2 regions of the Lachnoanaerobaculum sanguinis genome follow, and region 1 is predicted to be linked to the other one. Evidence: a T-box and tRNA genes for the amino acid it is inferred to sense, from the RefSeq annotation. Region 1 holds a T-box; the other holds one or more tRNA genes.
What was found. The T-box of region 1 lies ahead of thrS (threonine--tRNA ligase). A T-box ahead of a tRNA ligase gene usually reads a tRNA of that ligase, here a tRNA-Thr.

Region 1 (11,804 bases):
TATCCCTTTGTATTGAAGTAATACCAGTTTCCGTCGATATTTTTCCACTGTGATACGGGATATTTGTAATCATCAGTCAAGTACCATGTTCCCTTTGAATCATGCTGCCAATTACCTGCATATGAGACCATAGAAAGTCCCATACTCATTGACAAAGCCGCTGCCAAAACAACTAATCTCTTCTTCATTTTTTCTCCTACAACTCATCCTAAATCCATCAAAATATATTTTACATATGCAAATTTCTTGAGTATAATACAAAAACAAGTATTTTTATAACTTTTATACAATATAATTATATCAGACACATTAGGTAATTCATAGTGCCTGTTTGGTTAAACCAAATGAAGTATATTGTAAGAAATAGACAATGGAGAAGAAAATATGAGTCAAGATAAATTTGATTTGGAAGCGGCTCTAAAAAACCTTAACAGCGCCCCTTCATCACAGAAGAAAACCGGTACAATCAAAAAGAAAAATTCCGTAAAAATAGAACCTGATTACAGATATGAAGCATGCAATGACTCTTTCCCCTGTGCCAATTGTGGAAAAATGATAAATCCTGAAGGTGCAGGTACACATCACAGAAACCATTGCCCCTACTGCCTGTCTTCCATTCATGTGGACAATGAACCCGGAGATCGTAAAAGTGATTGCAAAGGCATTATGGAGCCTATTTCCATATGGGTTAAGGATAAGGGTGAATGGGCAATAGTTCACAGATGTAAAAAATGCGGTAAACTTAACACAAACAGAAGCGCCGCAGACGACAACCCTGTACTTTTGATGTCGATAGCCGTAAAGCCTTTGGCCTCACCGCCTTTCCCGCTACATTTACTGGAAAACGCACTTGATAAACAAAAATAAAGAGAGGGCAAAGATCTTTTAAAGGTCTTTGCCCCCTTCTAAATTCACATTTTATTCAGTTATTTTATTCAGTTACTTCTTCTTTTCTGATTTCTTTTGTTCTTATCTCTTTGCAGATCATATCCACAAAGTCTGAAAGCTTTTTACTTCCCTCATCTCCTGCAAATCTGCTTCTTACAGATACGCTTCCTTCAGCTTCTTCCTTTTCACCTACTACAAGCATATATGGAAGTCTTGAAAGTCTTGCATCTCTTATCTTAAATCCTATCTTCTCCGTTCTGGTATCAACAGTAGCGTCAACACCGTTTCTCTTAAGTTCTTTCAAAACGGAGTTTGCATAGTCTGCATATTTGTCTGATATAGGAAGAATTCTTACCTGCTCAGGGCATAACCATGTAGGGAACTTTCCTGCATATTTTTCTATAAGCCATGCAAGTGTTCTCTCATAGCAACCAAGTGAAGTTCTGTGTACAATATAAGGTCTTACCTTTGCACCGTTTTGGTCTATATAGTAAAGGTCAAAGTTTTCTGCAATAGCGGCATCAAGCTGAATTGTAATCATTGTATCCTCTTTGCCGTAAACATTCTTTGCCTGAATATCAATCTTAGGTCCGTAGAATGCAGCCTCACCGTCAGCCTCTGTAAAAGGAAGTCCCTTTTCTACCAGAATATTTCTAAGTGCAGCCTGTGTTCCTTCCCAATACGCCTCATCTCCAAGGTATTTTTCCTTATTATTCTTATCCCACTTTGAAAGTCTGAATGTTATATCATCTCTAAGACCAAGTGTATCAAGTACATATATTGCAAGGTTAAGACAGCTTTGAAGCTCTTCTTCAGCCTGATCCGGTCTTATTACATTGTGACCTTCGGAAATAGTAAACTGTCTTACTCTTGTAAGTCCGTGCATTTCTCCCGAATCTTCATTTCTGAAAAGTGTTGAAGTCTCACCCATACGATATGGAAGATCTCTGTAGGATTTTTGAGTATTCTTGTATACATAATACTGGAACGGACATGTCATAGGTCTGAGTGCAAGGATTTCTCCGTCATGCTGAGGATCTCCCAAAATAAACATACCGTCCTGATAGTGATCCCAGTGTCCTGAAATCTTATAAAGATCCGACTTTGCCATAAGAGGAGTCTTTGTTCTTACATAGCCCCACTCATTGTCCTCAAGATCTTCAATCCATCTTTGGAGTTTCTGAATCATCTTTGTACCCTTCGGTAACATAAGAGGGAGTCCCTGACCCACTACATCTACAGTTGTAAAGAGTTCCATCTCTCTTCCAAGCTTGTTGTGATCTCTAAGCTTGATATCCTCAAGATGTTTTAAATGTGCCTCAAGCTCCTCTTTTGAATTATAAGCTGTACCGTATATTCTTTGAAGCTTTGCCTTATTTGAATCTCCTCTCCAATATGCCATTGATGATGATATAAGTTTAAATGCCTTTATATCCTTTGTTCTTTGAAGATGAGGTCCGGCACAAAGATCAGTGAAATCTCCCTGTTTATAGAAAGATATCTTCTCACCCTCCGGCAAATCTTTTATAAGCTCTACCTTATAAGGCTCATTTTTTTCTTCCATAAACTTGATAGCTTCTTCTCTTGGAAGCTCAAATTTTTCTATATGCGCACCTTCTTTTATAATCTTTTTCATTTCGGCCTCAAGCTTGTCAAGGTCTTCTCTTGAGAAAGGCTCGTGGTCAAAATCATAGTAAAATCCTTCCGCAATGCTTGGTCCGATAGCAAGCTTGGCATCCGGGAAAACCCTTTTTACAGCCTCTGCAAGTACATGTGATGCTGAATGTCTTATAACTGAAAGTCCTTCCTTATCCTTTAGTGTAATAAGATTGAGCTCACAATCAGCTTCAAGTTCATCTCTTAAATCATGCATAACACCGTTTACTTCACCGGCAACCACATTTCTTGCCAAACCCTCACTGATGTCCTTAGCAATATCAATAATACTTTTTTTGCTCTCATATTCTTTTACTGAGCCGTCTTTTAATGTTATCTTCATATTTCCTCCATTTCCAATAATAAAAAATCGCCCCTAAACTTTCGTTTAAGGGCGATTGACGCGGTTCCACCTTAATTCAGATATATAAATATATCCCTCATTTGATTATAACGTAATCAACGTGCTGTATTAAAGCCACTCCGAGACGGTCTTCACATATATTTCCATAAGTTGCTCTCAGCCTCCAACTCTCTCTGTAATTTCCACATATGCTACTTTTCTCTTCTTCGTTTATGCACAATATAATATTACTTGATTTTACCTTTGTCAAGGTCTCAGTGTATTTTATTTATAAATTTTCCAAATAATTGAGCATACCTTCTACAGCAACCTTTGCCTGAGCGACCGCATCAACTACGGTTTTTGAGCCGTGAACCACATCACCTGCAGCAAAAACACCTTCAACAGTTGTCATGCAGTTTTCATCTACTATCAAAAGCCCTTTATCCGATGCTCTAAGTCCGTCTGTTGTAAGAACAAGCTTATTCTTAGGTCCGTTACTTACCGATATGATTGTGGAATCGGCATCTACATAGTCGAGTTCTTTTTCATAGTCGATTACATTGTCTTCTTCATCAAATATTGCAGTCTTAAATACAGGACCGTCATATGTAATAGCTTCAATAGCCTTACCGAATATAAACTCGGCGCCTTCATATTTGGCCGCCTCCACCTCTACAGAGTTTGCTGCAACTCTTTTACTTCTGGCATAGAGCTTTACCGTTCTTGAACCTCTCCTAAGAGCTGTTCTTGCCACATCCATTGCGGCATTTCCCATACCGATTATAGCAACACTGTCTCCAAGCTTATGTCCGTCAGGATTTGCCAGATAGTCCACACTGAAATGTACATTCGGCATACTCTCACCTGCAATACCAAGAGTCTTTGCTCTCCACACTCCGGTTCCTACAAATACAGCCTTGTAGCCGTCTCTGAAAAGATCCTTTATCTCCAAAGCTCCGCCTACTGCGGTATTGTTTCTTATCTTTATTCCCATTTTTTCCATCTTGTCATAGTATCTTTGCATTAAAGACTTCGGCAATCTGAAATCAGGAATACCGTACTGAAGCACTCCGCCTATTGTATTCTTTTCATCAAAAATAGTTACATCATAGCCTTCTTTTATCATCTTAATCGCTACAGTCATACCCGCAGGACCTCCGCCTATGACTGCGACCATCACATTCTTTCTCGGCTTTTTTACAAATTCCATTCTGTCCAGATAAAAGTCCGATATAAACTTTTCTATATCACAAAATCTTACCGGATTGTTTTTTCTGTTCATTATACAATTACCGAGACATTGAGCTTCATGGTCACAAACTATTGAGCAAACCAAAGATAAAGGATTGTTATCAAAGAGAATTTCTCCGGCCTCCATTATCTTTCCTTCTTTAAAAAGTGATATAACCTGTGGTATTGATGTTGTTATAGGACAATGACTGCTGCAAAGCGGTTTTTTACATTGCAGACATTTATTGGCCTCATTTACTATATGTAATCCCATATTTTACCTCTTACTTCCAACTAACTTAATATAAATCGGGTTAAGTTTACAGTGTAAATAAATATTTTTCAATAAAGTATCTGATAAAATACATTTAGATATTTTTTTGACAAAAGCCCATAAATCCGTCACAGATCTATAGGCTTTTTCTTTAGACTATTTATTCTTAAAATATTCCTTAAAACATTCAAATGTCTCTTCACTGATATAGTGTTCTATTCTGCAGGCATCTTCTATCGCTGTTTCCTTGCTTACACCCATCTTTTGTAAAATTTCACCTAATGCGATATGTCTTTCAAGTGTAGATTCAGCAATCTCCAGGCCCTTTTCAGTCAATGTGATATGTCCTTCATTGTCAACTTCAACATAGCCGTTTTCTCTGAACTTTTTCATCTGCTCACTTATAGTCGGCTTTGAATATCCCATTTCTCTTGCAATGTCAACTGCCCTTACAACTCCCGTCTTTTTCTTTAAACTGAGTATTGTCTCCAGATACATCTCGGCAGCTTCCTGTATAACCATAATTACCTCCTTCTTTAATAAATTCCTGCTTACTGTTTATGCTGATATTATACCTAAAAATGTCACAATTATCAAATATTTGCAACTTTTTTGGTTATCTTTGTAAAAATCGGACATCAAAAGATGTCCGAATATATTAAAATCATTTTTCTTAATTCTCCGGTAAGAGATTTGTCATACTTGAAAGTGATATACCTACAGTTGACAAATTGTGAAGCAGTGATGATGTTCCCGGAGCAAGTATTCCCAAAATACCAAGACCTATCAGAGAACCGTTAAATCCCATAATAAATCTGAAGTTTGAGTGAACTCTTCTTGTAAGCTTATTTGAAAGTTCTTTTAATCTTACAAGATCATTTAAATCATCAGCTGATATACATACATCAGCTATCTCTCTGGCAATTGCCGCACCTTCACTGATTGCAATACCGCAGTCTGCAGCCGATAATGCAGGTGAGTCGTTTATACCGTCACCGATCATTATTACGGTTCTGCCCTTTGCCTTTTCTTTTTCCACGTAGCTTGCCTTATCCTCAGGCAATACTTCAGCGTAGAATTTATCTACTCCTACCTCTTTTGCAATAGCTTCGGCCGTGTGGATATTATCTCCTGTCATCATAACTGTCTTTTTAATTCCGAGAGCTTTTAATTTCTTTAAAACATCCTTTGCTTCGGCTCTTAGAGGATCTGCAATCTCAATAATAGCTGCAAGTCTTCCTGCAATAGCCATAAACAGATGTGAATATCTGTGATCAAGCTCTGAAAGCTTTTTCTTAGCATCTTCACTAAGAAAAGCTTTTTCATCCTCAATTACAAAATGATAACTTCCTATTACAACTTTGTCACCTTCTATTTTACTTGCAATACCATGTGCAACTATATACTGCACCTCTGAATGCATCTCTTTATGACGAATCTTTCTTTCTTTAGCCTCTTTTACCACAGCATTTGCAATAGAGTGAGGATAGTGCTCCTCAAGACATGCAGCAATCTTTAAGAGCTGATTCTCATCATCTCCGTCAATTCCGATAATTCTTTCTACCTTTGGGCAAGCATAAGTCAGAGTACCTGTCTTGTCAAATACTATAGTATCCGCATTTGCAATTGCCTCCATAAACTTTCCACCCTTTACAGTGATTTTACTATTTCCGGCCTCTCTCATTGCAGAAAGTACCGCAAGAGGCATGGAAAGCTTCAATGCACATGAGAAATCCACCATAAGAACCGACAATGCTCTTGTTACATTTCTTGTAAACAGATATGTAAGTCCTGTTGCAAGTAATGAATAAGGTACAAGTCTGTCTGCAAGTCTGTTTGCCATATTTTCAGTATTTGATTTAAGCTTTTCACTCTCCTCAATCATAGATACGATTTTATCATATCTGCTCTGTCCTGTAGTAACAGTTACCTTTAACAGACATTCTCCCTCTTCTACTACTGTTCCTGCATAAACTCTTGATCCTGTTCTTTTTTCCACAGGAACGGATTCACCTGTAAGAGATGCCTGATTTAACATAGCCTCACCACTTACCATCTCTCCGTCAACAGGCACTACATTTCCTGTATGTACTCTGATTATGTCACCTGACTGAATCTGTGAAATAGGAACCGAAACCTCGCCGTCATCTGTTACAAGCCATACCTTATCTACATTTAATGACATACTTCTCGCAAGGTCGTCTACAGACTTCTTATGTGTCCAGTCCTCAAGCTCATTACCTACACCAAGCAAAAGCATAAGTGAACCTGCTGTTGAGAAATTACCCTGTGCAATAGATATTCCTATTGAAAGTGCATCAAGCAAATCAACCTCAAACTTTAACTTAAACAAACACTTAAGTCCTTTATATATGTAAGGAGCAGCCTTAACAATTGTATAAATATTGTTGATTATATTTGGGAAAAACATATTTCTCACGCCTGTAAACATGAGCATTCCCACCATCTTCTCCTGAAAATCTCTTGTTATCTGTCTTCCTGAAGTACTTGGCATACTCTCAAGGAGCTTAGGATTATTATAATCAAATTTTTTAAGTTTATTTATAACTGCATCTCTTGTATTATCCTTATAATAAATAGCGACATCGCAGGTTCTTTCATATACAACGGCTTTTCTGATAAAATCAAAGCCTTCCAAATAATACTGAAGCAAATCCGCTTCTTTTACCGACATTCTTTTTTGAGCCATGCGCACACGCATTCTTCTGTTTGACTCATGCAAAATTCTACAATTCACTTTTTATCCCTCTACATCTTCTTATAACTTAAGGAAGAGTCAGACTCTTCCTTATACTAAAAACTTTATATTACTGATAAGAGAAATTACTCTTCGATGTTACCTTCAGCTTCCTTTGCTGCACGCTCTTCGTTGATATCCTTAGCCTCTGCTAAAATATCACTTGCATTCTCCTGTACACATGAAACTGTATCCATTACACATTCCTTCATACGAAGCACTGCTGCTGTACCCTGTGCATATGCCTTCTTAGCATCCTTGCTTGAAAGCAACTTAATTCCTGCTGTACCAAAGAGTGTACCTGCTGCAAACAAACCGAACTTCTTCCATCCAAAACCATTAAGTAAAAACATATTAACCTCCTTAAGTTAGCTTTAACTAAATTTAACAATTATATTTTATAAAATTTATTACGGTAATAATATAGCATAAACTTAAATTCTTGTAAATAGAAAATTTACCCCAAAACAAGGCTTTTCCACGTGAATATTGTATTTTATTAAATACTTTTTAGTTAGTTTTTGCTAATATTTGGCAAATTCAGTAAGTAAACTCTAACTTTTCCTTAAAAAAATCTTGCATTTAATGTTAGTGTATGCTAACCTATAGAATGTATTAGTATTAGACATGTTTCATGAAAAGGAGGAGTTATGATGCCATTACTTATGGCTAACTTAGGTGAAGAATACACAATAAAGCAAATCGGAGGTCGTGAAAAAGATAAGACTTTTTTAGCAACCCTCGGCTTTGTTGTTGACGGCAAAATCACTGTTGTCAATGCTATGGCAGGAAACTTGATAGTTAATATCAAGGATTCAAGAGTAGCAATCAGCAAGGAATTGGCCTCAAAAATAATGATCTAAGTTGCCCCTAAATTTTAATTATAGAATGTAAGCACTACATTCGCCAATGGATTTTCCATTGTATGTTTTCAGAAATCACTTATTATAATGCGGAAAGGAGAATGGAATGGATACTTTAAGAGATGTAAAAATCGGTGAGACCGTTACTGTTGCCAGAGTTCATGGCGAAGGTCCTATAAAAAGAAGAATCATGGATATGGGTGTAACAAAGGGTACAACTATTCATGTACGTAAGGTAGCTCCTCTTGGTGACCCTATTGAGGTTACTGTTAGAGGATACGAGCTTTCTATCAGAAAAGCAGATGCGGAAAATATTGAAATAACAAGATAAGGAGCTAATATGGCAATCAGAATTGCGCTTACCGGAAACCCGAATACCGGTAAAACTACTTTATTTAATGCCTTGACAGGTTCAAACCAGACAGTTGGAAACTGGCCCGGTGTTACCGTTGAAAAGAAGGAAGGAAAACTTAAAGGACATACAGATGTTATTATTACAGACCTTCCGGGTGTTTATTCTCTCTCTCCATATACATTGGAGGAAGTTGTAGCAAGAAACTATGTTCTCAATGAAAAGCCTGATGCGATACTTAATATAATCGACGGTACAAACCTTGAGAGAAACTTATATCTTACTTCACAGGTCACAGAGTTAGGTGTACCTGTTGTTATCGCGGTAAACATGCTCGATGTGCTTGAAAAAAGCGGAAACAAGCTTGATCTTGATAAAATGAGTGAAAAGCTTGGCTGCCCTGTTGTGGAAATATCCGCACTTAAGGGTACAGGTGTTATGGAAGCTGCAGAAAAAGCTATTGAAATAGCTAAGAGTCACACTCTTCCAAAGGAAAAGCAAGAGTTTGACAAGAATGTAGAAGAAGCTATCAAAGATATCATCGCTCTTCTTCCAAGCAGTGTACCCGAGCTTCAAAGAAGATGGTACGGAGTTAAGTTGTTCCAAAGAGATGACAAGGCTATTGAGCAGTTAAATCTTTCAGACAGCACATTGGCTAAAATTGAAAAAATTATAACAAAATGTGAAGATACTATGGATGATGAAGCCGAAAGTATTATCACATCCGAGAGATACAATTATATATCAACAGTTATTGCAAGTTTTTATAAGGTTAAAAATAAAGACTATGTAAGTCTTTCAGATAGGATTGATAAGATAGTTACAAACAGAATTTTGGGTCTTCCGATATTCGCAGCTATCATGTTTGCCGTTTATTATATTTCTATTACCACTGTAGGTACAGCAATGACCGATTGGGTAAATGATGTTTTGGTTGCAGAAATTATTCAGCCCGGTGTTCAAGGTTTCCTTGAGTCTGCCGGCGTTGCCGAGTGGCTTGTCGGTCTTATTGTAAACGGTATTATTGCCGGTGTAGGTGCCGTACTCGGATTCCTTCCTCAGATGCTTACACTCTTCTTCTTCCTCGCTTTCTTAGAGGCTTGCGGATATATGGCGAGAATTGCATTCGTTATGGACAGGGTTTTTAGAAGATTCGGACTTTCAGGTAAGAGCTTTATTCCAATCCTTATAGGTACAGGTTGTGGTGTTCCTGGAATTATGGCTTCAAGAACTATTGAGAGTGAGCATGACAGAAGAATGACGGTTATTACAACCACATTTATTCCATGTTCTGCAAAACTTCCTATTATAGCACTTATATCAGGTGCATTGTTTGATAATGACGCGTGGGTTGCTTCATCAGCTTACTTTGTAGGTATTGCCGCTATTGTCGTCTCAGGTATCATGCTTAAGAAGACCAAGCTGTTTTCAGGCGATCCTTCACCTTTTGTTATAGAGCTTCCTGCATATCACCTTCCTACAGCAGGTTCAATCCTCAGATCAATGGCTGAAAGAGGTTGGAGCTTCGTAAAAAAGGCAGGTACAGTTATTACACTTGCAACTATCCTTATATGGTTCCTCAGCTATTTCGGATTTGTAGACGGTTCATTTACATATCTTACTGAAGATCAGATGGATATTTCTCTTCTTGCAAATATCGGAAACGCATTTGCTTGGATTTTCGCTCCTCTTGGATGGGGTACATGGAAGCCTGCAGTTGCAGCTATCACAGGACTTATGGCAAAAGAGAATGTCGTAGGTACATTCGGTATTCTATACCATGTATCTGATGTCAATGCCGACACAGGTGAGGGTATCTGGCAGCTTTTACGTGCCGACTACACACCTATCTCAGCATATTCATTCCTTGTATTCAACCTTCTGTGTGCTCCTTGTATTGCAGCGATGAGTGCTATCAGAAGAGAGATGAACAGTGTAAAATGGTTCTGGACTGCTGTAGGATATCAATGTGTGTTTGCCTATATCGTAGCTATGATTATATATCAGATAGGATCACTTATAATTACAGGTAAGTTCGGTATCGGTACAATCTTCGGATTTATCGGAATCGCAGCTATTATTTACGGTCTTGTGCGCAAGCCTTCTGAAGAAAAATAATATATTCTAAAAGCTTACGCATAAATTGTTTTATTAAAGAAAGGAGATCATTATGGTAGCAACAGTTGTTATTTCAGCTGCATTGGTCGGCGTAGTAGGTCTTATTATAAGATCAATTTATAAAGATAAGAAAAGTGGAAAATCCTCCTGTGGTGGAGGATGTGGTGGTTGCTCAGGCAGCTGTCATACCTGATTCTTTATTCAAATATTGGTATCCAATAAAAAGAAAGAGCCCCGGCATTTGCTAGGGCTCTTCTTTTTTACCAAGTCTGATGTTTTCTATTTTTTCTTTTAACTCTCCTTCTAAAGAATCAAACAATCTGTTTGTAACTGAAGTCTTTTCTATATGTTCTTTTCTGAAAGCCTCTTTGGTATCCTCAAGATTCTTTAAAAACTCCCTTGCAGAGATAAGTATTGCCCCCTTACCTCTTATAATAATCTGCTCAATACCGTCTGATGTTGCTACGGTGACATCATATCTTTTTATCATTTCATGTGTTGTCTTTTCTATATACTGATCGGCTGTTTCCGCAGTCTTTGTATATACCACATATACACCCGAGAAATTCTGCACCTCCGTAGGATGATTTACAAGTCTGTAGGCATCAAATACAACAATAATCTCATAATCCTTATAGGCATTATAATCTATAAGAAGTTCAACAAGTCTGTCTCTTGCCGCATCTATATTTATCTGTGCAAGTTCATTTAACGACTTTGAAGCAAAAATAATATTATATCCGTCAACCAGCAAGTAATGTCTCTTTTTTGCTCTTTCTTTATAAACATACTCTCTTTCAGGTGTTCTCTTTACAGGTGCATCCCAGTCTCCTATTCTTGGAGTCACCTTACCGTATGTTCTTTCAAATATGGCCAAAAGCTCTTCGCTGTCGGCTTTTGTGGCATCATAAGTGGAACGTACTGTCTCTATCTTCTCCTCTTTTTTTACAAGCTCAAACTTCTTTAAAGGCAAATGCATATAGTTAAATACTTCACTCCACGGCACTATAAAACTCTCGCCATGAGAACAAAATACGGAGTCCGGAGTATTCTTTGTATCAAACTCCGCAATATACGAACTGCTCTCTATAATCTCATCTGCATTATGGCATGGCAAAAATCCTCTTAGACTAAATCCTATCTGTCCAAGACCTTTGGTATATGATAAAAGCGTACTTCCATAGTTTTGTATATTGACGGTAGGTGCATATCCCGTCACTCTGAGAGTCTCTCCACCCTCATAGCTTATATCCTCTGCATTCATATTGTTTAAATCATTTAAAAGCCTACCAAGCGAAGTCATAGGTATGTTTATTTCA
Region 2 (11,804 bases), on a different contig from region 1:
AAGACGGTTATGAAGTTATAGAAGTGAAATTACCTTGCTTCCTTACTTGCGTAAAAGAATTAAATGAGCCAAGATATATGAGTGTCGGTGCGATTGTTGATGCTTATAAAAAAGATATTAAAATATATAATCATGAAGATGTAAAACTTGATCCTAAGGATTGTGGACTGAATGCTTCTCCAACACAGGTATTTAGATCTTTTACACCCCCTGTTAAGGGAAAAGGTGAAATGCTTCAAGGAAGTAATAAAGATATGGCAAAGCAGCTCGTTGTTAAACTTAAGGAAAAACATTTGATTTAAGGGGGAGAATATGTCAGTTGTAGTTATCGAAAAAGATTGTCGAGGATGTACTAAATGCGTTAAATCTTGTCCATTTGATGCTATTACTATGGAAAATAAAAAGGCAGTTATCGGAATCGCATGTACAAGCTGTGGAACATGTATAGAAGTATGCCCGTTTGATGCTATAGTAAAAGATGAAGTTGAAAAAGAAGAGCATGATTTATCATTATATCATGACATTTGGGTATTTGCTGAACAAAGACAGGGACAATTACAGGATGTAGCTTTAGAACTTTTGGGAGAAGGAAAAAAGCTGGCAGATGCAAGAGGTTGTCAGTTATGTGCTGTTGTTTGCGGATCGAATCTTACAAATATTGTTGATGAGCTCTTTGCACATGGTGCCCAAAAAGTATATTATATTGAGGATGAAAGACTGAACCAATATACTACAGACGGATATTCAATAGCAATAGGTGATGCAATAGAACAATATAAGCCGGAAATAGTTTTACTCGGCGCGACTCACATCGGTAGAGACTTAGGTCCATGCTTGGCTGTAAACTGTAATACAGGTCTTACAGCAGACTGCACAAAGCTTGAAATAAATGAAGAAACTAAAGGAATTATGCAGACAAGACCGGCATTCGGCGGTAATTTGATGGCAACTATAGTTTGCCCCAATCATAGACCGCAAATGTCTACAGTAAGACCGGGAGTAATGGAAAAGGCTGAAAGAGTAGATGGTGCAAAGGGAGAACTTATAAGAGTACAGACAAAGTTAAAAGACGAAGATATTAGAACAAAGGTATTGGAAGTAATAAAAACTGTACAGGAAAAAGTTTCACTTACAGATGCGAAGGTAATTGTTTCAGGTGGAATGGGCCTTGGAAATGCTGAAGGATTCAAGTTACTGGAAAGACTGGCAAAAGCTTTCGGTGGTACTGTTGCTGCTTCAAGAGCTGCGGTAGATGCAGGTTGGATTGATCATGCTTACCAGGTTGGTCAGACAGGAACTACAGTAAAGCCAAGTATATATTTTGCATGTGGAATTTCAGGTGCTATACAGCATGTAGCCGGTATGCAAAACTCGGATCTTATTATAGCAATAAATACTAATGAGAATGCTCCTATTTTTGATATTGCAGATATAGGAATGACAGGAGATTTATATAAAATTATTCCTGATATATTAGAAGAGATGGGAATGTAATATATACTAAGGGGGATTATCACATAATAATATGGTGATAATCCTTTTTAATAATATAAATAGTTTATTGTTTGATGGATTAGCAAGATAAAGTGCGCCGAAACTTACCAAGAAAAACTCTCAAATTAATGTTTCTATTGACATATTATCAACAGAAAGTACACATATATTTGTGCGAGATTAATATAATAAAAAATATTATAAGGTCAATATTCACAAAGTTATAAAGGGGATATTGACATAAAATTAGTTGCTATTTATAATTAAATCATTAATAGATTGTTGAAGTAACTATGAATATATCGGTAGTATTTGATATATTCAAATATTGATATAAAGATATTATATCTTTATATATAAAGGGCTATCATAAATGCTACAGGAAAGACTTGATTTGAATGACTTATAATTAATCCTGCAGTGTATGATAGCCTTCATTTTATGTCCATCCGCCGTCTATTGTGATTATTTGTCCTGTAAGATATTTGGATGTTGCAATTTTGTAGACAAGATCGGCAACTTCATCGGTTTCGCCGCCTCTTCCAAGCGGTATTTCATCAAATATAGAGTTTATTTCATCATTATAAAAGCATTTATTCATTTCAGTATTAATAAATCCGGGAGAGATCGCATTTACCAAAATATTACTTGGTGCAAGCTCTTTTGCCAGTGCTTTTGTAAAACTGTTTAAACCTCCCTTGGAGGCTGAATATGCCACCTCCATGGATGCACCTATATTTCCCCAGACAGACGAAATATTTATAATATGCCCTTTTTGTTCTTTTAACATATATGGAATTATATGCTTTGACATTAAAAAAACTGATGTGAGATTGGTATTAATTACATTGTTCCACTCATCTATTGACATATCCTGTATCAAACCGATAAAGGATATACCTGCATTATTTACCAGTATTTCTGTAGGTCCTATTTCTTTTGTTGAAGATGATATAAAATCTATTACAGCTTTTTCATTCGTGATATCACAGAGTTCTGTATAACATTTTACACCTGTATCTTCAATTATCTTTTTTGTTTCTTCAAGTCCTTTGGCGTTTGTTTTTGCACAGCCGATTATATTACATTTATGTTTTGCGAATTCTATTGCGACGGCTCTGCCGATACCGCCGGAAGCACCTGTTATAAGTACATTCATAATGTTCCTCTTTTTGTATATTTTATTTTACATTAAGGTAAAGAAAACGATATAATTAAAATGAATAATGCAGTTTATACCTTAAAAACCGTATTTTATACCTTTCATGTAGATTATATAGAAATTCATGTATAATGGCAATTGTTAGAGAAATCAGATGTTAAAGAGTGATACGGGAGTTCCATCCAATCTTGAGTGAATTTGTTTGGAGTATATAGGAGATCACAGTAAAAAAGCTATCATTTAGATAGCTTTTTTACGTTAAAAATTAAAACAAATAGATTTACTGCAGTTTGTACCTTAAAAACTGCAGTTTATACTTTTTTTATAAAAAGTATATTTTTGTTGCTATAATCATAATTGTCAAAGCCAAGAAATGTTTGAGAAGTCAAACTTTTCATAAATATCAATGTTTTATTTTAGAGTGATTGTTACAGTGATATAGCAAAGGCTGAGTGATAGTAGGAGTGTTTTAAGGGTGATTTTAGAGTGTGTTATATAGTTAGAGTGATATAACATAGTTAGAGTGATATATTTACGCAAGGGTTAGAGTTATATAAAAATGTTAGAGTAAAAATGTTAGAGTAAAATAAAAGGCATGGTGATGTAAGGCGCCATGCCTTTTATTTTTGCACTGTCAAAGGTAGAATATGAGATATATAAATGGTATAATAGAATCGGACATAATTAAGGAGAAGATATGAAGAAGATATTGTCTTATATATTTGTAGCGGTTTGGTGTATTTGTATTATATTGCTTGCATTAAACAGCTCTACCGATATTGTTAAATTAAGTGATAAAGCTTTTGAATTCATTATTTTCATGATGGTGTTTGGAATATTCGGGACAATGGTATTTTCAAATATTTTAACCGGCAGGATAAAATTTAGGGCGGCAAGGATTGCTATAATAATACTGTCGGGGATATTTTCAGTACTTTCGTTGTATATGTTTTTAACCAAATAAAATATTGAGGTGTTATATGAGAAGGAATTTACATTTTATATTTGATTCTATATTGATAATATGTGCATCAGTGTTGCTTTTAAATTCTTTTACAAAATATTTTGATTTAAGTGAAAAGTATAGGGCCTTGTTGTTTCTGATTCAAACAGTAGCAATGCTTGGCAGTACAGTATGTTCAGATTATTTTAAAGATAAAAAAAGTAATAGTATTTTAAAGATTGTACTTATAGCTATACTTAGTTTAACGATAATATTTATGCTGTATAATTTTTTTTCATTATAATATGTAAGATGAAACGGTTGCCTTATATCACTTTTATGTGATTTTATGGCAACCGTTTTTATCATTTAACTCAAGTTCTTTTTCTCTTTTTCTTATATCAAGTTCATCATCAACAAGGTCTTGCAGTGATATATTGTCAACTACATTGTTAATAGCATCTTCAACTTTTTTAAACAGATTCTGTGTCACACAGAAATCGGAATGGACACAAGAACCGTTGCCGTCAAGACAGTCAACCGGAGAGAGTGAGCCTTCGGTAAGTCTCAGTATTTCACCAACAGTATATTCTTCTACAGGTTTGATGAGTAAATATCCGCCTTGAGCGCCACGAATACTTTTTACAAGCTTAGCCTTTGAAAGAATGGAAACTATCTGCTCCAAGTATTTTTCTGAAATTCCGTAGGATTTGGAAACCTGATTTATTTTTGTGGGTGTATCGGAGTTTATTGCAAACTCGACCATCATTTTTAAAGCATATCTACCTCTAGTAGAAATTTTCATTTGATTCCTCTTTTCTATGTAATCTGATGATTTATTTCAGCTGAGAGCCTTTGGAGTTTGAGCGAAATCATCAGCTTGATTTAATTTAATACCTAGTGTATAACTAGGAATTGATACTATCATATCAAATATGGAAATAAATGTAAACTAAGTATGGTGATATTATTATAAATATGTGGTATAATGAAGACTTTAAGAGAGCTTATTAATTTACATATATTATGTTTTACGATAGAAAGGGCGAAGATGGAGAAGAACAGTCGATTTTTTGATAATGCCGAAGCTATATTTAACGGTATGAATACTTTTCTTACAACAAAGACTGTAGTGGGAGAACCTATTGTTGTAGGTGATACTACAATAATACCATTGGTGGATGTAAGTTGCGGAATGGCAACGGGTACATTTGAAGAAACCTCAAAGTCAAAGGGTGGCGGCGGAATGAGCGCCAAGATAACACCGAGTGCAATGCTTATTATTCAAGATGGAAGAACTAAGGTTGTGAATATAAAAAATCAGGATGCATTCACTAAAATCCTTGATATGATTCCTGAGCTTATAAATAAGGTTACAAATAAGTCTGATGTAGACAAGGATGCTACAAAGCAGGCTGAGACAATATTAAATGAAAGTGAAAGTAAATATATTGATTGACAATCACTATATTTTTGGTGTATACTTAGTAGGTATGCCGCTCAATGTTGGTTTCAAGCCTGTGTCAGGCACCAATTTTGGCGAGTAATGATAATAGGAGGTATCCTTATGTACGCAATTATTGCTACAGGTGGTAAGCAGTATAAGGTTTCTGAAGGAGATATCATTAGAGTAGAGAAACTTGGAAAAGCAGACGGTGAGGCTGTTACATTCGATCAGGTTCTTGCACTAAACGATGGAGAACTTAAAGTTGGAACACCTACTGTAACAGGGGCAAGTGTTAGTGCATCTGTTCTTAAAGAAGGCAAGGCTAAGAAGGTTATTGTATACAAGTACAAGCCTAAAAAAGGTCACCACAAGAAGAACGGTCACAGACAGCAGTTTACAGAAGTTAAGATTGAAAAGATTAATGCATAATCTTTATGATTGACGTTATTGCATTTGCTAAAGATGGCAAATACACCGGTTTGAAAGTTTCAGGACATGCAAACTTTGATGAAGAAGGCAAGGATATAGTATGTGCGGCGGTTTCGGTGCTTACACTGAATCTGGCAAATTCTATTGAACATTTTTGTGATGACGACTTTACGGTCGATTCTGATGACGGCTTCTTTTCGTTTGTTTTGCATGATAGAAGTGAAAAATCGGGACTATTACTGGATTCATGTATTCTTGGTCTTATGGATATAGGAGAAGAGTACGGAGATTTTATCAAGATTAATTTACAGGAGGTCAAGTAAATGTTAAAAATGAACCTTCAGCTTTTCGCTCATAAAAAGGGAGTTGGATCTACAAAGAACGGTCGAGACTCTGAGTCAAAAAGACTTGGTGCTAAGAGAGCAGACGGACAGTTTGTTTTAGCTGGAAATATACTATACAGACAGAGAGGTACAAAGATTCATCCGGGACTTAACGTAGGTCGTGGTGGTGATGATACTTTGTTCGCTACAGTTGACGGTGTAGTTCGTTTTGAAAGAAAGGGCAGAGACAAAAAGCAGGTTTCTGTTTACCCAAGAGCTATTGCTGAATAAGAGTTGAGACGGGAGGCTTCATACAGATGTATGAGGCCTTCTTTAATACAAAGAGGTATTTATGTTTGCTGACAGTGCAAAAATTTTTATAAAATCGGGTAAGGGCGGAGATGGTCATGTAAGCTTTAGAAGAGAGCTTTTTGTGGCAGCCGGCGGTCCTGACGGTGGTGACGGTGGAAAAGGCGGAGATATCATTTTTGAAGTGGATGAAGGTCTGAATACACTCACCGATTTTAGAATGAAGAGAAAATATGTGGCGGGAGACGGCGAGCCGGGTGGTAAGAGAAAATGCCATGGTGCTGATGCCAAGAGTCTGACGCTTAAAGTACCTGAGGGTACGGTAATAAAGGACTTTGAAACAGGCAAAGTAATTGCCGATATGTCCGGAGAAAATAAGAGAGAGGTTATCCTTAGAGGCGGTAAAGGCGGTTTCGGAAATATGAATTTTGCCACCGCTACCATGCAGGTACCTAAGTTTGCAAAGCCCGGTCAGCCCGGAAAAGAGATGTTTGTTCTCTTGGAGCTGAAGGTTATAGCTGATGTAGGTCTTGTAGGATTCCCTAATGTAGGTAAGTCAACACTGCTCTCCAGAGTAAGTAATGCAAAGCCTAAGATTGCTAATTATCACTTTACAACACTTGATCCTCATCTGGGAGTGGTGGATGTCAAGGGAGCAGGCGGTTTTGTTATGGCGGATATTCCGGGACTTATAGAGGGTGCCAGTGAAGGTGTAGGCCTTGGACATGATTTCCTAAGACATATTGAAAGAACCAAGGTACTTGTACATGTGGTAGATGCGGCTTCTACTGAAGGCAGAGATCCTGTAGAGGATATAAAAACCATCATGAATGAGCTTAAGAGTTATGATGAGAGCCTGCTTGAAAGACCACAGCTTATTGCTGCAAATAAAATAGATGCAATCTATGATGAAGAGAACAGTCAAATAGAGAGAATAAAGGAGGCTTTTCCCGACATTAAGGTATTCCCTATTTCGGGTGTAAGCGGAAAAGGTATACAGGAGCTTCTTTATGAACTTGTAAATGTTTTAAGTACAATCGACAGAACTGTTAAAGTTTTTGAGAAAGAATTTGAAGTAGATTATTCAAGTGATAAGAATCTTCCGTTTACAGTTGAAATCGATGAGGACGGAGTATTTGTGGTAGAAGGTCCAAGAATTGAAAAGATGCTTGGATATACAAATCTTGATTCTGAGAAGGGATTTGATTTCTTCCAGAAATTCTTAAAGGCTTCAGGTGTTTTGGAAAAGCTGGAAGAGGCAGGAATAGTTGATGGAAATACTGTTCGTATGTATGGCCATGAGTTTGACTATTATAAGTAAATAGGAGAGAAATGAATAGTAGACAAAGAGCATATTTAAAGGGACTGGCTATGAACCTTGACCCTATAATGCAAATAGGTAAAGCTTCTCTTACAGAGGAGAATGCTGCCGCTATTGCAGAGGCTATGGAGCCAAGAGAGTTAATAAAGATATCTGTTTTGAAAAACTGTGCCGACGATCCTAAGATAATTGCAGCCGAAATTGCAAAGCTTACAAGAAGTGAGGTTGTGCAGGTTATAGGAAAGAAGATAGTACTTTATAAACAGGCTGATGAGCCTAAGAACAGAAAGATAAACCTTCCGAAGTAATATGAAAAGAATCGGTATTCTTGGCGGTACATTTGATCCGATACATTTAGGACATTTGATACTGGCAGAGGAAGCAAAAGAGTTGTGTAATCTTGATGAAGTATGGTTTATGCCCGCAAAGACACCGCCACATAAGCTTGGTAAAAAGATCAGTGAATTCTCTATCAGAAAATCCATGATTGAATTGGCGATACAGGGGCATGGCGGACTTTATTGTTCGGATTTTGAAAATACTTTAGAAGGTAATTCATACACTTTCAATACTTTGGAAAAACTTCAGAGTAAGTATATTGACGATGAGTTTTACTTTATTATGGGTGCGGATTCGTTTTATGAGATAGAAACCTGGAAAAATCCCGATATCATATTAAAGATAGTAAAATTGATAGTGGCATCAAGGGATTACAGCAATGAAAATCTTACCTTAAAAAATCATTTTGAGCATCTGAAAAGTAAATATGAAATTAAAGGTATTTACTTTTTGGATACTATGGATATTGATATTTCTTCAACTCAGATAAGGGAATTGGCCGGAGGCGGAGAAAGTATTACAAAGTATGTTCCTGAGAGTGTTTGCAGATATATAGAAGAGAATAAAATATATGTTTGATTTTAGTCGAGAAAATATAGACCTTATAAAGGCTGATTTGAAAGATAAATTGCCGAAAAAAAGATATGAGCATACTCTTGGAGTGGCTTATACATCGGCCGCTTTGGCTATGCGCTATGGAGAGGATATTGTAAAGGCGGAACTTGCAGGTATTTTGCATGATGTTGCAAAAGGAGAGAAGGTTTCAAAACTCAAAGAGGATATGAAAGGATTTGACGATCCTTATACCGATAAAACTTATGTTGCATTGGTGGCAGATAAAGCGCCTCAAATTCTTCATGCAATATACGCACCTTACTTGGCAAGAAAAAACTACAATATTAAAGATAAAGATATCTTGTCGGCTATAAGATGGCATACAACAGGTAAAAAAGATATGAGTATGTTGGAAAAAATTGTATTTGTTGCAGACTATATAGAACCTAACAGAAAACAATTACCGGGCCTTGATGAGATAAGAAAACTTGCATTTGAGGATATAACTAAAGCGATAGGAAGAATTGCAAATTCAACTATTGAGTATTTGAGCAGTCAGGATATGTATATAGATAAATTTACATATGAATTGAGAGATGAAGAGGTGTAGATGGAAATAAAAGAAATTGTAAAAAAGATTTATAATATAATTGATGACAAAAAAGGCGAAGATATCAAGGTTATTGATATAACAAAAGTAAGTTCCGTAGCGGATTATTTTATAATAGCCAGTGCAAATAATGTAAATCAGGTTCAGGCTATATCTGATGAGATTGATTTTATTTTAGGTAGAGAAGGAATTGTTCCTCATGCTATAGAAGGAAATAAGAATGCAACTTGGATGTTACTTGACTATAGGGATATTGTTGTTCATATTTTTCTTAGAGAAGACAGAGCTTTCTATGATCTTGACAGAATCTGGAGAGACGGAATAGAAGTGGAGATGTAAAAAAGCTGCCGAAAGGCAGCTTTTTTAAGCTCGCGATCGGACTCGAACCGACGACCTACTCATTACGAATGAGTTGCACTACCAACTGTGCTACACAAGCCTATATATGAATAAAGGAAGAGCTTCACTCTTCCTTTAATGACCAATCCGGGAATCGAACCCGGGTTTGCGCCGTGAGAGGGCGCCGTCTTAGCCGCTTGACCAATTGGCCCTTTAACGGGATATTTACTTTTTGATGACCAATCCGGGAATCGAACCCGGGTTTGCGCCGTGAGAGGGCGCCGTCTTAGCCGCTTGACCAATTGGCCTTATAAATCGAGGTGACAAGATTCGAACTTGCGACCTCAGCGTCCCGAACGCTGCACTCCACCAAACTGAGCCACACCTCGAGATTTAAAGCAGGGGAAGAGGGGCTCGAACCCCCATTTACGGTTTTGGAGACCGTTGCTCTACCATTGAACTATTCCCCTCTGTAAGGTACTTTGATACTATACCAGTTAAGCTCTAATCTGTCAACTAAAAGTTTTTATTTTTTATAAAAAATTTGATTGAATTTTTTTGGATTCGTATTATAATCAAAGTAAATATTTGAAGGGGTGCTAATACGGCTGAGAGAGGTTTTTACCTTAACCCATAACCTGATCCGGGTAATGCCGGCGTAGGAAAGAAAAAGACTGCCGTAGAGCAGTCTTTTTTTGGAGGTAAATATGAATGCGAGTGTAGCTATACAGACATTACCTGAAATATATGACAATGAAGAAATAGTAAGAATTGTAGATGAGGTAATAGCATATATAAAGAGTACAGGTTTGAAATATTATGTCGGTCCTTTTGAAACAACAATTGAGGGCGAATATGACGAACTGATGGATATTGTAAAGGAATGTCAACATGTGGCGATAAGGGCAGGTGCACCGGGGGTAATGGCTTATATTAAAGTAAGCTTTAAACCTGACGGAGACTTGCTTACAATAGACAGAAAGGTGACAAAGCACCATACAGATGAAAAATAAAAGAGACAGTATATACCCGATCGGATTTGGTGTTTTATTTTTATTAATTTGGCAGATGCTTTGCAGCCTACAAATAATACCGGGATATCTTATGCCTTCACCTGTGCAGATAGTAAGTGCATTGGCAGAAGATTTTTTATTACTCATGTATCATCTTTTATATACACTGCTTGAAAGTATGCTTGGACTGACAGTAGGAGTGCTACTGGGACTTTTATTTGCATTGTTAATGGATAGATTTTCAAAACTGTATAAAACCTTTTATCCGATTATTATTATCAGCCAAACGATTCCTACAATAGCAATTGCACCGCTTTTGGTATTATGGTTCGGATATGATCTTTTGCCTAAAATTATACTGATAGTACTTGTGACTTTTTTCCCTATTACAATAGGTGTACTTGAAAGTTTTAAGAGTACGGACAAAGATGAGATAAACCTTTTAAAGTCTATGGGTGCAAGCGAAATTGATATTTATAAATTTATAAAGCTGCCTTCATCTATGGGGAAATTTTTTGCGGCATTGAAGATTTCAGCTTCATACTCTGTAGTAGGAGGTGTAATATCTGAATGGCTTGGTGGATTTAGAGGACTTGGCGTATATATGACAAGGGTTAGAAAGGCATATGCCTTTGACAAGATGTTTGCAGTTATAATTATTATATCTATACTTAGTTTATTATTATTAAAGGCGGTGGATATTTTGGAGAAGATATCCATGCCATGGGAGGAGAAACATGAAAAAAGTAATTAAGAATTTATTTGTTGCATTAAGTGTCGGTGCTTTGGTTTTGGGAAGTACTGCCTGCGGGAGTAAAAAGAATACAGAAACCGGCAGTAAAAAGCTGACTTTGGTACTTGATTGGACGCCGAATACAAATCATACAGGATTTTATGTTGCAATGGAAAAGGGATACTATAAGGATGCAGGAATTGAGCTTGAAATAGTTCAACCGCCTGAGGACGGTGCGGAAGTACTTGTTGCAAGCGGCAAGGCAAACTTTGGAGTATCCTTTCAGGATACTATGGCAGGAGCGCTTTCAGGAGACAATGCGCTTCCTATAAAGGCGGTTGCAGCTATAACACAGCATAATACTTCAGGAATAATGTCAAGAAAAGATGACGGAATTACATCACCTAAGGGTCTTGAAGGTAAAAATTATGCTACATGGGATATGCCTATAGAAAAAGCTATGTTAAAAAATGTAGTTGAAAAGGACGGAGGAGATTTCAGCAAGGTAAATCTTATACCCTCAACAGTTACAGATGAGGTATCTGCACTTAGCAGCAAACAGGTAGACGCTATCTGGGTATATTATGGATGGGCAGGTATTGCAGCCAATGTCAAAGGTTTTGAATTTGATTATTTTGCTTTTAAAGATATAAATCCAACATTTGACTATTATACACCTGTGATTTTTACAAATGATGATATGATAAAAAATGATAAGGATACAGTTAAGAGCTTTCTTGAGGCTACAAAAAAAGGATACGAGTTTGCTGCAGGAAATCCTAAGGAG

Region 2: it has a tRNA-Thr gene. The T-box ahead of thrS (threonine--tRNA ligase) is inferred to sense a tRNA for this amino acid. The anticodon was not compared.

Annotation. Positions count from the first base shown of each region.
Region 1 is NZ_BTHK01000004.1:11,216-23,019, forward strand. Features, by position in the region: gene SBH76_RS03425 (CAP domain-containing protein) at 1-188, opposite strand, end outside; gene SBH76_RS03430 (RNHCP domain-containing protein) at 385-867, shown strand; gene thrS (threonine--tRNA ligase) at 932-2,887, opposite strand; T-box leader at 2,932-3,124, opposite strand; gene SBH76_RS03440 (FAD-dependent oxidoreductase) at 3,177-4,394, opposite strand; gene SBH76_RS03445 (metal-dependent transcriptional regulator) at 4,551-4,916, opposite strand; gene SBH76_RS03450 (heavy metal translocating P-type ATPase) at 5,068-7,104, opposite strand; gene SBH76_RS03455 (DUF6110 family protein) at 7,239-7,505, opposite strand; gene SBH76_RS03460 (FeoA family protein) at 7,803-8,015, shown strand; gene SBH76_RS03465 (FeoA family protein) at 8,122-8,346, shown strand; gene feoB (ferrous iron transport protein B) at 8,356-10,485, shown strand; gene SBH76_RS03475 (FeoB-associated Cys-rich membrane protein) at 10,538-10,678, shown strand; gene SBH76_RS03480 (translation factor GTPase family protein) at 10,730-11,804, opposite strand, start outside.
Region 2 is NZ_BTHK01000001.1:144,575-156,378, reverse strand. Features, by position in the region: gene etfB (electron transfer flavoprotein subunit beta) at 1-302, shown strand, start outside; gene SBH76_RS00765 (electron transfer flavoprotein subunit alpha) at 313-1,494, shown strand; gene ymfI (elongation factor P 5-aminopentanone reductase) at 1,934-2,653, opposite strand; gene SBH76_RS00755 (hypothetical protein) at 3,354-3,620, shown strand; gene SBH76_RS00750 (RrF2 family transcriptional regulator) at 3,937-4,404, opposite strand; gene SBH76_RS00745 (GerW family sporulation protein) at 4,651-5,058, shown strand; gene rplU (50S ribosomal protein L21) at 5,167-5,475, shown strand; gene SBH76_RS00735 (ribosomal-processing cysteine protease Prp) at 5,481-5,798, shown strand; gene rpmA (50S ribosomal protein L27) at 5,799-6,089, shown strand; gene obgE (GTPase ObgE) at 6,151-7,428, shown strand; gene yhbY (ribosome assembly RNA-binding protein YhbY) at 7,440-7,736, shown strand; gene nadD (nicotinate-nucleotide adenylyltransferase) at 7,738-8,346, shown strand; gene yqeK (bis(5'-nucleosyl)-tetraphosphatase (symmetrical) YqeK) at 8,339-8,932, shown strand; gene rsfS (ribosome silencing factor) at 8,933-9,271, shown strand; tRNA gene SBH76_RS00700 (tRNA-Thr) at 9,299-9,371, opposite strand; tRNA gene SBH76_RS00695 (tRNA-Glu) at 9,411-9,482, opposite strand; tRNA gene SBH76_RS00690 (tRNA-Glu) at 9,508-9,579, opposite strand; tRNA gene SBH76_RS00685 (tRNA-Pro) at 9,587-9,660, opposite strand; tRNA gene SBH76_RS00680 (tRNA-Trp) at 9,671-9,741, opposite strand; TPP riboswitch at 9,854-9,953, shown strand; gene SBH76_RS00675 (thiamine-binding protein) at 9,979-10,284, shown strand; gene SBH76_RS00670 (ABC transporter permease) at 10,274-11,038, shown strand; gene SBH76_RS00665 (ABC transporter substrate-binding protein) at 11,022-11,804, shown strand, end outside.